2 regions of the Cellulosilyticum sp. I15G10I2 genome follow, and region 2 is predicted to be linked to the other one. Evidence: a T-box and tRNA genes for the amino acid it is inferred to sense, from the RefSeq annotation. Region 2 holds a T-box; the other holds one or more tRNA genes.

Region 1 (8,491 bases), on a different contig from region 2:
TGCCCAAATCCACCAAAGTTATTAAGATCCTGACGAATTTGAGAGGCTGTTACATTCATTTTCTCGCTCAATTCTCTAGATGATATTTTATCAACACCTTTTTCTAGTAACTCACCTAGATATCTGTAATATCGTGGCAACCGCCGAATTACAGCCATAGAAATTTTTCTTTCCTCTGCCACCGTCTCCACTCCTTAATTTTTATTAGCTTTAGTATATCATCTTGGTTTTTTTTTTGTCAATGTTATCCTCACTATTCCTTTCATTTCTTTACATTTTTTGATAAAATAGTAGAGCAAGTAATTAGGAGGTTATTATGATTATTTCATGTAGTAATATAAAAAAATCATTTCATGACAAAACAATATTGGATGGCGTAAGTTTTCATATTGAAGCTCATGAGAAAGTTGCTTTAATTGGTAATAACGGAGCTGGCAAAACTACCTTGTTTAAAATACTAACCAAAGAACTTCCCAGTGATGATGGTTTAGTAACTTATTCTAAAGATTGTACGATTGGCTATCTTAAACAACATATGGAGCTTAATTCAACCCATACAGTCTATGAAGAGCTTCTTCATGTGTTTGATCCTGTTATTGCTTTAGAAGAAAAACTTCATCAAATCGAAGAAGAGATTGCCAGAACTTCTTCATTAGAATTAATCCATACTTATGATCAGCTACGTCTGCAATTTGAAAATAATAAAGGTTATGAATATAAAAGCTTAGTCAAAGGGGTATTAAAAGGGCTAGGCTTTGAAGATAGTGTCTACAATAAACCTATTTCTATACTATCCGGCGGTCAAAAAAATAGAATTGCACTTGGTAAACTTTTGCTTGAGCAGCCTACCTTGCTTCTACTTGATGAACCAACTAACCATTTAGATATTGAGGCTATAGAATGGCTTGAAGGATTCTTAAAGGCCTATAAAGGCGCACTTATCCTTATTTCTCATGATAGATACTTTTTAGATAGAATTGTAAATAAGGTCATTCATCTCGAATTCTCAAAATGCTTTATGTATGGTGGTAACTATACTGATTATATGATTAAAAGTGCAAAAGAATTTGAGGTTGCGATGAAACATTTTGAAAAACAACAGCGTGAAATCGCAAAGCAGCAGGCTGTTATTGCAAAACTTAAACAGTTTAACCGCGAAAAATCCATCAGGCGTGCAAGAAGCCGTGAAAAACAATTGGATAAAATAGAAGTTATAGATGCCCCTATGATTGATAATAAACCTATGCAGCTCACTTTAGTTCCCCGCATCGTAAGCGGTCAAGATGTTTTATCAATCACAGAGCTTAGCAAGTCTTTTGATAAACAGTTATTATTTGAACATATTAATTTGGCTATCAAAAAGGAAGACAAAGTTGCACTTGTCGGACCAAATGGTGTAGGCAAAACTACATTATTTAGGATGATCCTTAATAAGTTAGCACCTTCTAGCGGTACTATTAGTTTGGGCGCTAATGTAATTGTTGGCTACTATGACCAAGAACATATGAACTTAAATACCAATCATACCATTATGGAAGAAATACAACTTGCTTTTCCTGAACTTAAAAACGGTGAGATTCGTAATGTACTGGCTGCCTTTTTGTTCACTGATGACGACGTATTTAAAAGCATTGCTACTTTAAGTGGTGGCGAACGCGGACGGGTTGCCCTTGCTAAGATTATGCTTTCAAAGGCTAATTTTCTTATCCTCGATGAGCCTACCAATCATTTAGATGTTCTTTCAAAGGAAATCCTTGAAAATGCTATTAACAACTACGAAGGTACTGTCCTTTATGTTTCTCATGATAGGTATTTCATCAACCAAACTGCAACCAAGGTCGTTCATATGAGCGCAAATAGTATGACAGAGTATCTTGGCGATTACGACTATTATGTTGAAAAGAAAAAGGAACGTCTGCTAATAGTTCCTGTGAGAACAGAGACATCTCTTCCCTCTACTAATAAAGAAGATTGGAAACAACAAAAAGAATATCAAGCCCAGATAAAAAAACTTCAAAATGAACTTTCAAAAACAGAAGTTCAAATTGAAGAAGCAGAAAATCAAACTGCCAAAATAGATGAACAACTATGTCTTGAAGAAATCTATACTGATTTTGTTAAATCTAGAGAGTTAATGACAGAAAAAGAACGATTAAGTGAACTTATTAAGACACTCTATGAAAAGTGGGATAATCTGAGTGTAACTTTAGATGAATTCAGTCAATAAGCTATTTTGTTTAAATGACATAAATTTATTGTCTTAAATAATTATAAATAGGTTGTCGTATCAAAAATGATTAATACGACAACCTATTCTTTATAAATGCATATTAGTAGTTACATTACGCACATGTTGATCGATAAGCTTTTCTACTTTTTCGATCTCCCTATTTTTTATGGCATTATAAATGTCTGTATGCTCCTCTAGAAGGCGTTTAGCACGGCCAGGCGTGGCAATAGACTCTTTTCTGGTTTTTTGGACGTAAGCATGAAAATCAGACAGCAGATGTTTTAAAATCTTGCTTTTAGTTGCTTTATAAATAATATCATGGAATTTATGATCTAATTCGTTAATATGATTGATATCATTTTTATTTATATAAAATTCGGTTAAAGCCAACACCTCTTCCATTTCTTCTAATTCTTCTTGGGTAATCCTTTCTGCTGCACGTCTTCCTGCAAGCCCTTCTAATCTATTGCGGATCATAAAAATATCTTGTACATCTTCATGGGTTATGCCAGAAACAACTGTCTCTTTGTTAGGAATCGAATGGACAAGTCCTTCTAATTCTAATTGTCGTATAGCTTCTCTAACAGGTGTTCGACTAACGTGAAGCTCATTTGCTATCACTGTTTCTCTAAGTACATCCCCCTCTTTATATCTTCCTTCTAAAATTGACTCACGTATCGCACTAAATACCTTCCCCCTAAGGGATGATTTATCTGATGAATCAGGCTGGTATATCACAGTTGTCCTCCTTAAACTTCATAGCACTATATGTATAATAGTATACAATACATTCTATCAAATTTTGGGTAAGATTCAATAGTTTTTTCTTTAATATTGCACCCATTTTCCCTCTAAATCTTTGTATGAAACAATACTTTGTTTCATTGTTCTATCAGTAATCAGCCACTTCTCCTGCGATATATCAATTATTGTATCCCATTCTAGTATAACCTGATACTGCCTGTTAATATATCTGTTCTCATATTCATCAAATTCTTTATTGGTTAATTCTATTGTTTCTAATACATCTGTATGTAAAAATCCTAAATTATCAATCTCCATCTGACTCGGTACAGCTGCTATTTTTGCATCCTGAATGTTTTTATTTTCAATAAACCACTGCGTAAAATTGCTCATAAAGTCTTTGCTTGTTTCTTCGTGAATATAAGCCTCTATATGCGTACATTTTTGATCTTTAATATCTTGTAAATAACTCTTATAAAAAGCTTTTATAAACTCGTCTAAATAAGCTTTGCCTGTTTGAGATAAGGTTATATCAAACACACTAAATAATCTTGTATCTTTATCTACACCTATGTTCATTTCTACTGGATCAATAAAATTATTTGGGCTAAATACTCTTAGTTTATAATTACCTTCTAACATGTTATTGAAGGAAGCAATGCCATTCGTACTATTTTTTTTAATATCATCTAGCTGCACGATCATATTTTTAGCTGTTGCTACCTCAACATTCAGAGTATTGTAGGGCAGAAAAACTTCTTTTTCATCAGGTACATTAATCACTTGATTATAAGTACTATAAATTTGATTGGGAAATTCTATCTGTATCTTGTATTTACCAGGTAGCACATTTCTTTCTATGTACATTTCATTTTCATAAGTCTCAATCTTTCTCTCATTGATATAAACAGCTGAACCTAATGGTGCATGTATTTTAACTTCTGATAATAGGAAAGGAAATTTAATACGCCACTCATTATTGATTTTCTCAAGATAAAGGGGCACCGTTTTTTCACCGCTGTTATAGATATACCTAACGTTACAAAACGCTATGTTGTTTTCTTTACTTGAAGGATCCCCTTTAAAAATAACGCTTCCTTTTTTCATTATCTCTACTAAGCTGTTCTCCCTATCATAGCTTCTTGTATAGTATTCAATAATCTGCTCTTTTGAATACCAATTAAGTTCTGGCCCATTATCAAACATCTCATAAATTTTATGATATTCCTTTTTTTCTAAATGCTTAATATACGTATCTATTTTTACTTCTGGTCCAGTATAATAACGATATAGATTCATGCCTGTCCATGTTATAGCTATTATGAATAGTATACAAAAAGTTTTAGCCATAGATGCTTTATAGCTCTGTTCTATGAGCATGTCCATCCCCCCATTTTTTTTATACTCTATTCATATGTGTTATTAATACCATTTATTACTTTTACTTAAAAATAAAATTAACAAAGCACCAATAAGATTTTCTTATTGGTGCTCATCTCTTAATTCAAAACTTGAACAATCAGTTGCCTGTATGGTACTACATAAAGCCTCCGTATGTTTAACGACTTTTATTTTATTTAACATGCAGTATCTTTCTACATTATTATTATACTTACACTCTATTACATCACACTCAATACTCATATTCATACAATCAACTCCTTGTAGTTTTATAAAAGTATTGTGTTCTTTTTTTAATCGTTTTATCCGTTTAATTATGGATTAGAATAAGTATTTAGACCCTTAAATAAGTAAGGTGCTCCTGCACTGATCCATAGAAATAATAAGCCATACCTTATCATGTCATATACTTTGTAAGGAGGAAGCATTTTTTTAACACCTACATAAATAATCAGCACTCCAAATATGCCTATAATTACCTTAAGTATTTGGATAGTCATTTTTTGAATGGGCTTAAAATGGATATATTTTTGCTCCATATACGCCCCCCATGTCATGCCCCATAAAGCAGCGACAGATTTAGTCAAATCATTCTCAATAGGTGCTATAAGCGCCGCTAGAACAAGACAGCTTACTGCCATTACATGCCATCTGCTTATAACTGCTTTTTCTCCTAAGAGCTGATTTGCAAACAAGACCGCTAGCACCCCAAATGCAATACCTCCTACCGTGTCTGCTGGCCAATGAAGGCCTAAATAGATCCTTGAAAGTGCTGTAAGCAGAATGATACATATTCCCATCAAAATACTTGCCTTAGACTTTAAAACAAGCATGCTGCCACTCCAAAAACTTGTTGCTCTTTGGGTATGTCCGCTTGGAAAAGAATACCCAGCTGTCTCTTCACTGCCTACAGGAAGAACTACCCCTTTTTCAAAAGGCCTAGGCATTTTGAAGGTCATTTTAATGACTTTGTTAAATGCATCACTTAAAAGAAGCATCCATGCAAGCCTCACACCTTTTACTTTGTCAACGCACCAATATAAACATGCAATAAGTGCTATCAAAAACAATTTATCAGCCATTATCGTAATAACTACCATAAGGGAAGTTAAGAATTCTGTTCTTATAGACTCTAAATACTGAAGGATCTGTATTTGAAAATTCATTGTAATGCTCCTTATTCTTTATTAAAACTTAAAGATATTGTACATATATATTGTATATGTATATTTTTTGATTTACAATATATATTATTCTAATTATTCATTTATTTAGAGGGAGGGATTATTATAGTCAGCCAAACTACAGTTCCAACTATCGACATTTCACCTAACTACTATTTTAAACAGGCCATGCATTTCATGTCCCAGAGAAAACTACTTGATACAATACAGCATATAGACTGTGCTATAGTCTTTAGCTCTCACTCTTGTTTTTATATTTATCAAAAAATCAAATTCCTTTTTGCACTCAATGAAACTGCTGCGTGCAGTGCATACATATTAGATCAACTTCATTTTCTTTACCAACATGCTTCTCTTTATATACTCTGCAAAGCTCTATACTATTATCAAAAGCTAAATGCACTTTCATCCGAACATTTAAAGCAGCTCTTAATAGAAAGATCCGTTCCTTACGCTTTAGCTGATGAATATCAAAATATATTAGAGTCTAAAACATCTAATCTCTTATACTATGCTAAGAAAGCTTCAAATCAGGATGATTTTTTATTATGTATTGACTATTGTACTTTAATTCTCAAAAAAAACAAGCATTCACTAGAGGCATTGTATCTAAGCGGCCAGGCTTACCATATGCTGGGTCATTTACATCAAGCATGTGAATACTATAATAAATGTATTCAAGTGGATCCCCAATATGACCTGGCTTATAATGATCTAGGACTTGCTTTAATGGAACTTGGTTCTTTTCCCGAAGCACTTGAAGCACTTAATAAAGCCAAAGCACTGCATCCAGGGAATATTGATTATTTAGCACACATCTCAGAATGTTACTACGCTTTAAAAAAATATGATCTTGCTCAGCTGACCCTTGAAAGTATTATAAAAATTTGTCCTTCTCACTTGCAAATCTATTTTAATCTCTCTTATGTGTGTAGAAAGCAAAATAAAAAACGCTTATCTAAAAAATATATGAAAATAGCCCAGAAACAGCTGAAGGCATAATTTTTTCAATAAAAAACCAGCTAAGTCTACACTTAACTGGTTTTTTGATGGGAGGAGAAGGATTCGAACCTTCGAAACTATCGTAACAGATTTACAGTCTGCCCCCTTTGGCCACTCGGGAATCCTCCCCTATTAAATTAATCAGCGCGAGACGGGACTCGAACCCGCGGCCCTCTCCTTGGCAAGGAGATGCTCTACCACTGAGCCACTCACGCATGATATTCGCTATTAATTAAGCTCACTCAAGTACTATATCAGATTTTCGACTTTGATGCAACCCCTAATCTTATTTTAAGACATATTAAACTTTTAAAAATTCATTTACTATTTTAAATACTTTTGAGATTTACATAAAAATTTATCTCTTTTTATATTTATGAGAATTTATCTGAAACACCTTATATTTTTATAGTACTTATTATATAATGACTATATTATCTATTTTATAATTTTATAAATAGAAGGAGAAGTTATCATGGATCCTCAGGTTTTTGAGAAGTATCAAATGTTTACTGAAAAAACTATCTTTGACTTATCCCAACAAGTCATAATGCTTGAAAAAAAACTGAATGTATTTACTAACTTACTTGAAATAAGTAAATATATTAATCAATACATTAAAGACCAAAATTTGTTTTCATTGATTAATGATATGTTGATTGGTGTATTTGGTGCTAAATATTCTACTATATATATTAAATCAAATAATGAATATATAGAAACAACGCCTAAAACTTTTTCTTACTCCTCTATAGAAGAAGAAAAAAAACTTATTTTGGATCATCTTGAAGAAGAGTTTATTATCAATAGTAATAAGCCTATCTATGAAACTCAAAATGCTGAAGAAAGTGTTTTCTCTTGTTTAGGGGTTCCGATCAAAGTAGATAATCGTGCGGTAGGATTTATACTTATTCAGCATAAAGAAAAAGATTATTTTTCTAAAGATCATGCAACATTTCTATCATCACTGGCTAATCATGTAGGTGTAGCTATCGAAAATAATCTCTTATATACTCAAATCAAGGAAAGTGCCTATAGAGATGGGCTTACTGGTATATTTAATAAGCGATATTTCTTTGAAACGCTTGAGGCTATCCCGCATTTAGATGAACAGAATTATACCCTTGTTATGATTGATCTAGATAACTTTAAAGTGATAAATGATACCTATGGTCACCCTTACGGTGATGCCGTACTAAAAAAAGTATCTTCTATTATAAAAAGCGGTACGCGTCCTAATGATATCGTTGCAAGGTACGGTGGTGAAGAGATGATTATATTCTTTTATAATTTTACTGATAAAACTAAAGTATTTCAACGGGTAGAAGCTATCAGGCGAGAAATAGAAAAAACAGTTATTAGAGATGAAGGTATTTCTTCTTCTGTTACTGCTAGTTTCGGAGTTTATGTTAAAGTTGACGAATCTCTTTCACTTAATGATGTCCTCAAAAAGGCTGATGAAAATCTATATGTTTGCAAAAGAACAGGCAAAAATAAAGTAATACTTAATTTCTAGCACCAAAAAGGTTCTAAACTTTATATTTAATATAAAGCTTAGAACCTTTTTTATGAGCCACCCGGGATTCGAACCCGGGACCACTTGATTAAAAGTCAAGTGCTCTACCAACTGAGCTAGTGACCCATATACCTATCTGTTTACATAATGAAAGGTAGGTATGTAAACCTACCTCTTCATAACCTATGTAAATCGGGGTGACAGGACTCGAACCTGCGGCCTCCTGAACCCAAATCAGGCGCTCTAGCCAAACTGAGCCACACCCCGGCTTAAAGTTGGCAACCACCTACTCTCCCAGTCCGTCTCCAGACAAGTACCATCGGCCGACTTAGTCTTAACCTGCGTGTTCGGTATGGAAACGGGTGTTTCCCTAAGTCGCATCATCACCAACAAATGACCCATAGGGGAATCGAA
Region 2 (9,326 bases):
TTACTTCTCATTCCAAATGGTATTATAAGTTACGATCAGGCGATGCAGGGACTTGTTGAAACTTCTTTGAATTTAGGAATAGTAGGCGTACAGAACGACGTTTTTAGATTTGGAAGTGCTATTCGTAGTGCAGTTCCCTCAAAAAAACAAGCTTTAGTCGATAAAATGAATGTACTCAGTAAGAAATTTAATGGAGAATTTAAAATAGCAGGAGACTATCCAGCTTGGCAGTATTGTGAAGAGTCAAAGATAAGAGATCTAAGCATACTCACTTATAAACAAATGTATGGCAAAAATCCAGAGATTAAATCTATTCATGCAGGTTTAGAGTGTGGTTTTATAGCCGAGAAGATAGAAGGTCTTGATATGATTGCCTTTGGGCCTAATGTTAAGGATATCCATTCCCCACAAGAACGCGTAAGTATTTCTTCAATGGCAAGAGTTTATGAATATCTTATTAAACTTTTGGAGAACATAGTTACTTATTAGGGCATATAGATTTTACATTTTAAAGTTTATATGTTGTGTCTCTATATGTGTGGAGGTGGCAAGTCATGAGATTCGAGCAAAATAATAAGTATTTTACAATTTCAGTGTATAGTATTTTAACAAGTATAGCTGTTATTTTAGCTGCATTAATCATTTTTAATTTTTACAGCATATTTGTTTTTTTAGTAGATATACTACGAAATTTATGCCGATTATTAAAACCTTTAATTATTGGAGGCATTATAGCCTACTTATTAGACCCTGTTGTAGAATTTTATGAAAAAAGATGTAAAAATCATAATGTTCACCTGATTAAAATAAATTTCTTGCGTTTTGGCAGGAAGAGACTACATCAAAAAGATAGCACGCCGAATGAGCACAAAAGTAAAACTTCCTTAAGAACTATACCGACTATATTGACTGCTTTTACTATTATAGCGTTTCTAGGGCTTTTTGTACTTGTCGTATCAATGAATATAAGAAATGTTTTAGGTTCCGCAGGTGTTAAAAATATTTCTGTAAGTATTAATAGATATATTGCTTACTTTGAAAATATGCTGGCGCAAATGACAAATTTTACAGATCGTATCCCTTTTTTTGCAAATAGCAGGTCTATTGTTGAAAGTATCTATGGCTATATTAATTTAATAGTTGCGCGTTTATCACAAAAAGGTTTTAACTTTTTAACAGTACTCGGCACAAACGTTATTAATATTGCATTAGCTTTTGTTATTGCTTTTTATTTATTGCAAGATAAAAGAAGGGTATTGCTTTTTATAAATAAAGTGTGCGAGACAATCTTTCCGGAGAAAACATCTAAAAATATTAAACTTATCGGCCGAGATATAGACCATGTTTTTTCTAACTATATTAGAGGACAGCTTATAGATGCATTAATTATTGGTATTCTTGCTTGTGTTGCTTTAACTCTAATTAGAATGGACTTCGCAATTATTATTGGGATTATAGCGGGGATATTTAATTTAATACCTTATTTTGGACCTGTAGTGGGCTTTGTACTTGCAGCACTTATTGGACTTATAGATGCAGATCCAATGAAAGCGATTTATGGGGTACTAGCACTTTTTCTTATTCAGCAGATAGATGGATGGGTAATTGTACCAAAGGTTATAGGAAATAGTGTTAAGCTGCATCCGGTTGTGGTACTGCTTGCTATACTTATTGGTGGCAAATTATTTGGTTTAATAGGCATGCTGCTTGGGGTGCCAGTGGCTGCGTTTATTCGTGTCATTATTCTAAGATATATGAAAGATGATTTTGAAACAAAAGAAGAATGGTAGAAATGAGAGAGGCAAGCCTCTCTCATTTCTATTGTAAACAAACTCTATGAAATACTTTTTTACCTTTTTGAATCATAAGACTATTATCTTTGAAGTGGGTTTCATTAACTTGGTAGTTTAGATCTGTGATAGGTTGTCCATCTAATTTTATACCGTTTTGCGTAATTAAACGTCTTGCTTCTGACCTAGAGGGTACAAGCTTCGTTTTTTCTAATAGTGTAATAATATCCATGCCTTCACTAAATTCAGATGTATCTAAGTTTGTTGTAGGAATAGAACCACCTACTGCACCCCCAAGGAATAAAGCTTTCGCAGCAGTATCAGCTTTTATAGCTTCAGATTCTCCATGAACAATTTTTGTCACTTCAAAAGCTAGTTTTTCTTTAGCTTTATTAATTTCAGCACCTTCTAATTGACCAAGTTTATTTACTTCCTCCATAGGAAGGAATGTAAGTAGTGCTAAGCACTTTTTAACATCCGCATCATCGATATTTCGCCAGTACTGATAGAAATCATAAGGTGTAGTTTTTTCAGGGTCAAGCCACAGTGCACCTTTTTCTGTTTTTCCCATTTTTTTACCTTCGCTGGTTGTGAGGAGAGAGAATGTCATACCGAATGATGTATCACCATGTAATCTTCTAACAAGTTCAACACCGCCTAGTATGTTAGACCATTGATCATTTCCGCCAAGTTGAAGTTTACAGTTGTATTTACGGTAAAGTTCTAAAAAGTCATAAGATTGCATAAGCATATAGTTAAATTCTAAGAAAGATAATCCCTTTTCTAGTCGTTGCTTAAAACATTCGAATGTTAACATGCGATTAACAGAAAAATGCACGCCTATTTCTCTTAAAAAGTCTACATAGTTCAAATTAAGAAGCCAATCTCCATTATTTACCATGATAGCCGCATCATTTTCAAAAGAAATAAATTTTGAGAGTTGACCTTTAAAACAGCTTACATTATGCGCGATAATTTCCTTAGTCATCATTTTTCGCATATCGGATTTACCTGTAGGATCACCCACCATAGCTGTACCACCACCTATAAGAACAATAGGTCTATGACCAGCTTTCTGCATATGTGACATGGCCATAACAGTTACAAAATGTCCTACATGGAGACTGTCGGCTGTAGGATCAAAACCTATATAAAAAGTCACTTTTTCCTTGTTTAAAAGATCCTTAATTTCTTTTTCGTGTGTTGTTTGCTGAATAAATCCTCGTTCTAATAAAACATCATAAGCATTCACTACTATTACCTCCTACTATTTTTGAAATTATAAAAAGGGCTATCTCATCCGCTAAGGACGAGATAACCCGTGGTACCACCTTAATTTACAAATAGAAATATAATTTATATATTTTATTTGCCTTATAGTCACGCTAACGGATGACAACCGGAAAATTCAACTCAAAAGATGTAATTCATATAAGATAATGTATGTGCTCTCACCGACTGCACACTCTCTGAAACAGTTTCTCTTATATTACTAAGTCTTTGTCAAAGCTTTTTGAATATGATATTAATGTATATGATAGCATAAGCCTTAAATATTTTCAAGTGAATAAGTAAAGTCAAATAGTACAACAATAATTTATATAGCAATAAAGGAAAAGATCATATAAGATGAGAAGAGAATGCAATGTTAATATAACATAAAATATGAATTAATATACCTAATGTTATAAATTATTTCAGGAGGCTTGCAAAATGTATAACGTCAAAAAAGGTATACCTCTATTAGGATGTTCATTAGATAGTAATGGGGCTAATTTTGGTATATTTTCTAATAGTGCACACAATATAGTATTAGAAATTTATCATTCTTTTAAAGAAAAAATTCCGGTATTTAAAATTATACTTGACAAAATGCATTATGCAACTGGGGATATTTTTCATATATATGTGGAGGATATAGAAGAAGGAATGAGTTATGTATGGAAGATAATGGATAGTGCGCATGAACTATCTAAACCTATTTTAGATCCGTATGCTTATTGTATTGAAGAAGATCCGTGTTATCCTTTAACTTATAGAAATGGTATAGTTCATAAATTGTATTCTGAGTCTAGAAAACCATCTATTCCTTGGGAGGAAACTATTCTTTATGAAATGCATGTAGGTAGTTTTACAAAGGATATCTCAGCAAATATGGAAGAGGTCAAGAGAGGAACATACACTGGTCTTATTGATAAATTACCTTATCTAAAACAACTGGGTATTACTACCCTAGAGTTATTACCAGTCTTTAAGTGGAATCCTTATACTTTGCGCAACAGACACCCAGTAACAGGAAAGTTGTTACAAGATGTATGGGGGTATAATACTATAGCCTTTTTTGCATTGGATGAGAAATACAGTATAGATAAAGATGGATTTCAAGTGATACAAGAATTTAAACAATTTATCGAAGCTGCACACCGCCTAGATTTAGAAGTTATTTTAGATGTTGTTTATAATCATACTGGTGAAGGCGGCATAGGAGGAAAATCATTTAACTTTAAATATCTTTCAAATAATATCTATTATAAATTTGATGAAAACAATGAATATGCAAATCATTCTGGAACAGGTAACACACTCAATACAAATCACTATGTCGTTAAACAGCTTATATTAGACAGCTTAAGGTATTGGGTTACTTGTATGGGAGTCGATGGCTTTAGATTTGACTTAGCCTCTATACTTGGTCAAGATCAATATGGTAAGTGGATGAATCATTCTGTCTTAAATGATATCTCTCAGGATCCGATTCTTTCTCACGTTAAACTTATATCGGAAAGTTGGGATGCAAAAGGGAGCTATGATGTAGGGCGAATGCCATACCATTTCAGAGAATGGAGCGACTATTTTAGGGATACAATACGAAAATTTATCAGAGGAGATCAAGGACTTACAAAATCTGTTGCAGATTGTATGGTAGGGAAAGAAATCTATTTTTCAGATGCAAAAAAAAACAATACACATGCTGTTCATTTTATAACGGCCCATGATGGCTTTACAATGTGGGATTTATTATCCTATGAATCTAAACATAATTTCGAAAATGGCGAAGAAAATAGAGATGGACATAATGCTAATTATAGTTGTAACTGTGGGGTAGAAGGTGAAACAAGTGATGTCCAAATACTTAATATGAGGAAGCGCAGAGTTAAAAATTACATGTGCTTACTCTTATTATCTAAAGGTATTCCTATGCTTCTAATGGGGGATGAATTTTGTAGAACACAAAAAGGTAATAATAATGCGTATTGTCAAGACAATGATATTGTATGGGTAGACTGGGAAAGGCAAAAGAGATTTGAAGATATATTCACCTTTACTAAAGATCTTATTAAACTTAGAAAAACACTTAAATATTTTAATCATAAAAAAAATAATAATTATGTAGTAACATGGCACGGCGTTTACTATAATAAACCCGACTGGTCCTATTATTCTAGAAGTATCGCATGCCACATCAAAGGGGAGAAAGAAAGTATTTTTATTGTTGCTAATAGCTATCATGAGCCCCTAATTTTTGAATTACCACCTTCTGAAACGAAGTGGCTTAGAGTAGTGGATACTAATCTAACCTCTCCTAAAGATGCGGATATTATAGGACAAAAGATAGAAAGCAGTCACTATCAAGTAGAGTGCTATAGTATTTGTGTTTTTTTAGAAGGATAATAAAAAATACTTATTAACACAGGCTTGGGATACGATTCTTGGCACCGTGCGTTAATAAGTATTTTATTAATTATGCAATTAAATAAGGGGCAAGAATATCTGGAATATCTTTGTTTGAACAAGCGGTACCAACGATAAACTCAATAGCATATTCATCTGATAATTTCTTTAGCTTATCAAAGAATAAGATAAGTTCATCGATACTAGCATGCGTAATTTTAATGAGTTCATCAATAAAGACTGTTTCGATGTCATGATTACTTGATAAAATACCACACAGAAAACCAAAAAAATCATTTTGAGAATGAAGAGGAAAATTAGAAGCTTCGATCAGACGTACTTGATGAGATAAAGCATACCGATGGGTAGTAACACTATCAATATAAACAACGTGCCCTTTGAGATTTGCTACCTTTTGATTAGCAGCATCGATCATTTTTTTAGTTTTTCCTTCTCCAGTTTGGCCTGTAATAATTTTTATCATAACACATCACCTCTTAGATAATTGTTTTATTATTATATTTATTCAATTTTAGTCTCAAAATACCTCTTTTTTTAATGAAAAAATAAATTATATTTAAATAGGCATAAAAGACTATTGGTTAACTTATACATAAATCTATTAGTAGATATAAAAAAACCACTTTTAGATTATAAAAGTGGTCGTACAATGATTAACTATTAGTATAAGGATGATCATAGACTCTTCCGTATAATGTAAGAGCATATATGCCGGCAATACCTATAATAGCATAAATAACTCTACTTATCCAAGAAGTCATTCCACCAAATAAAAATGCAACTAAATCAAATTGAAAAAATCCAATAAGTCCCCAGTTAAGAGCTCCTATTATTATTAATGTAATTGCAACATAATCAAAACTTCTAGATCTCATATTTTTGTAACCGCCTTTCTAGATATTTAATAGCAAAGCATGATGATAACTTTATTATTGCTCTATAGCTCTAATTTATGCATTAATTTGAAGATTGCTAGGTGGAGAATTTTGGATGCATTTTTTAAAAATAGTACATAATTAGTAGATGTTATAAATATAAATAGTGTAGATCATAAAAAAAGGATATGCCTATGTTGTTAGATATCAGTACAAAGTTTACTTATCTTCAAAATGAAAAATATAGCTTTAGATTAATGGAAAAGCAGTTATTAACGCTTGTTAAACAATATCCTTTTTTAACATTGAGTGAGATAGGTAAAAGCACTCAAAATAGACCTATTTACTGCTTAAGTTTAGGACGTGGCAAGCGAAAAATTCATGTTAATGGTGCTCATCATGCCAATGAATGGATTACATCTATTATTATTATGAGAAGTATAGAAATCATCTGTCGTCTCATACAAGATAAAAGTGTATATTTAGACGTAAATATGTCAAATTTGTTAGAAAGGTTAAGTTATGATTTTGTCCCTATGGTTAATCCGGATGGAGTTGAGCTATGTGTAAATGGAGATATAAATACTTATGACTTAAATTATTTAAAACAACTTAATGAAGGAGAATTAAATTTTTCAAGGTGGAAAGCTAATATTAGAGGTGTTGATCTTAATCGTAATTATAATGCAGGATTTGAAGAATATAGTATGATAAGCGAGAAAAAAGGGCCCAGTTATGCTTTCTATCAAGGCGAAGCTGCAGAATCAGAAGCTGAAAGCAGGACGCTTGCGAATCTAACAAGAAAGAGACAGTATGATATGGTCTTTGCGTATCATACGCAAGGAGAAGTTATTTACTGGACTTATAAAGAGATAAGTATTGCGAATGCAAAAGAATATGCTACAATATTTTCAAAGGCAAGTGGTTATAGTTTAGATGAGCCTGATTTGATGGCAGCTTCAGGCGGGTATAAGGATTGGTTTATACTGCATTTTAGAAAGCCAGGTTTCACTATAGAGTGTGGCCATGGTGAAAATCCTATTGAAGTTACACAAATCAACTCTATTTTAACACATACATTGCCTATCTTAGTGCTCGCATCAAAAGACTTAGGAAAAGAGGAATAATGTTTTGGAAACTTATAATAAATATGCGGCTTACCTTAAAGAAAGATATGGTGGTAAAGTCTATAAAATACCAGTTCATTTACCAGTTACCTGTCCAAATAGAGATGGTACTTGTGGTATAGGGGGGTGTAGTTTTTGCGGGGAAGCTGGAGCTGGCTATGAGATGAGAGACGCTTATGAGGCTGTAAAAGTACAGTTAGATGCAAATATGCAGTATATTGGTCAAAAATATAAAGCGCAGTTTTTTATTGCCTATTTTCAAAACTTCAGCAATACCTATATGCCACTTAAGTTATTTAAGGAAGTGCTTGAGGAAATACAGCATGAAGATATTATTGGGATAGCTATATCTACACGGCCAGACTGTATTCATACTCAGTATTTGGATGTTCTTAAAGAATGGTCCTTAAAGACTAAAAAAGAAGTATGTATTGAACTAGGGCTGCAAACGGTTAACTATCACTCGCTAAAAAAAGTAAATAGAGGACATAGCTTAGCCGAGTACTTAGACGCATTTTTTAAAATAAAAAGTTACCATTTTGAGATATGTACGCATCTTATTTTAAATCTTCCTTGGGATAACATGGATGATGTTATTGAGAATGCAAAATGTATGACCGCTTTAAAAAGTGATTATGTAAAACTTCATGCACTTTATTTAGTGAAGGGGACACCTATGGCTGAAGATTATCTAAGCGGCAAGATTAATTTAATTACAAGAGAAGACTATCAACAAAGAGTTATTCACTTTTTAAGATATTTATCTAAGGATATTATCGTACAGCGCATTATAGGAAGAGCGCCTAAGTCCTATACGTTGTTTTCAAACTGGGATACAAGCTGGTGGAAAATACATGATGAAATCGTAGAGGAAATGATACAAAAAGAGTACAGTCAAGGTGATTTATGTGACTATATAGAAGGAAAGGCTGTTAGAAAGTTTTTATGACAGTTTACAAAAGAAGCATAGTGTTATTTTATGCTTCTTTTTTTATAAAAGGGGTGTTTATTGTGCAAATAGAACGTTTGATCAGGGAGCAAATTTATTTAGCCAAAAGAAGGAATCAGTATAGATTTATGAAGAGAAGTACACTGTATACTTTTAACAGCAGAAAAGTCTTCGGGTTAATATGTATAGTTGTAGGACTATTACTTATTTTAACTAGATGCAGCAAAGACAGCACAAATAAATCTACTACACAAGAAAAGGTAACTCAAAATACTCAAGTGAATAAGACAACTGCTGCAACTGATATAAAAGAAGAAATGACTCAAGAAGAATATTATACTTATATACAAGATTTTAATGTGGATGAAAACACACTTTTGCAGCTTTATAATCTTTCGCTTAAAAATAGAAAACCGTATTCAGATACACTTGCTATCTGGATGGTTGAAAATTATAAAGGTACAGCGTCAAAGCAAATTTTAAAAATGATAAAAAGTCCTGAAGGCATAAATACTTTATTAAATGATTCGCTTTATGAAACAGCAAGCCATATATATAGTCAATTTATATACGATCTGGTATGTTTTCCGTTATCTTCAAAAAAGAAGTATTCTTTTGAAAATGGCTGGAAACAAGCAAGAAGCTATAACGGTGCACGCCAGCACTATGGCATAGATATTATGGACCCACAAAATACACCTGGGCAGATTAAAATATTCAGTATAACAGATGGCGTCATAGAAAGCATAGGATGGAATGAAGTAGGGGGGTATCGTGTTGGTATAAGAAGTAATGGTGGTGCGTACTTTTATTATGCGCATTTAAATGAAAATCCATCTCATATTCAGAAAGGCGATGCAATATTTGCAGGGGATTACTTGGGAGACATGGG

What was found. A T-box is a leader RNA that pairs with one kind of tRNA and senses whether it is charged. The one in region 2 lies ahead of tyrS (tyrosine--tRNA ligase), so its partner is inferred to be a tRNA-Tyr.
Region 1: it has a tRNA-Tyr gene. The T-box ahead of tyrS (tyrosine--tRNA ligase) is inferred to sense a tRNA for this amino acid. The anticodon was not compared.

Annotation. Positions count from the first base shown of each region.
Region 1 is NZ_FMMP01000010.1:495-8,985, reverse strand. It holds gene BN3326_RS11635 (redox-sensing transcriptional repressor Rex) at 1-182, opposite strand, end outside; gene abc-f (ribosomal protection-like ABC-F family protein) at 317-2,227, shown strand; gene BN3326_RS11625 (GntR family transcriptional regulator) at 2,318-2,968, opposite strand; gene BN3326_RS11620 (hypothetical protein) at 3,059-4,354, opposite strand; gene BN3326_RS21230 (DUF1540 domain-containing protein) at 4,457-4,624, opposite strand; gene BN3326_RS11615 (phosphatase PAP2 family protein) at 4,690-5,541, opposite strand; gene BN3326_RS11610 (tetratricopeptide repeat protein) at 5,737-6,561, shown strand; tRNA gene BN3326_RS11605 (tRNA-Tyr) at 6,610-6,690, opposite strand; tRNA gene BN3326_RS11600 (tRNA-Gly) at 6,705-6,776, opposite strand; gene BN3326_RS11595 (sensor domain-containing diguanylate cyclase) at 7,037-8,077, shown strand; tRNA gene BN3326_RS11590 (tRNA-Lys) at 8,131-8,203, opposite strand; tRNA gene BN3326_RS11585 (tRNA-Pro) at 8,270-8,344, opposite strand; rRNA gene rrf (5S ribosomal RNA) at 8,351-8,468, opposite strand; tRNA gene BN3326_RS11575 (tRNA-Glu) at 8,472-8,491, opposite strand, start outside.
Region 2 is NZ_FMMP01000006.1:990,767-1,000,092, reverse strand. It holds gene BN3326_RS04940 (aminoacyl-histidine dipeptidase) at 1-489, shown strand, start outside; gene BN3326_RS04935 (AI-2E family transporter) at 555-1,790, shown strand; gene tyrS (tyrosine--tRNA ligase) at 1,819-3,042, opposite strand; T-box leader at 3,093-3,306, opposite strand; gene BN3326_RS04925 (glycogen debranching protein) at 3,504-5,462, shown strand; gene BN3326_RS04920 (hypothetical protein) at 5,533-5,946, opposite strand; gene BN3326_RS04915 (DUF378 domain-containing protein) at 6,137-6,358, opposite strand; gene BN3326_RS04910 (M14 family metallopeptidase) at 6,553-7,485, shown strand; gene BN3326_RS04905 (tRNA modification radical SAM protein MnmL/YtqA) at 7,490-8,434, shown strand; gene BN3326_RS04900 (M23 family metallopeptidase) at 8,497-9,326, shown strand, end outside.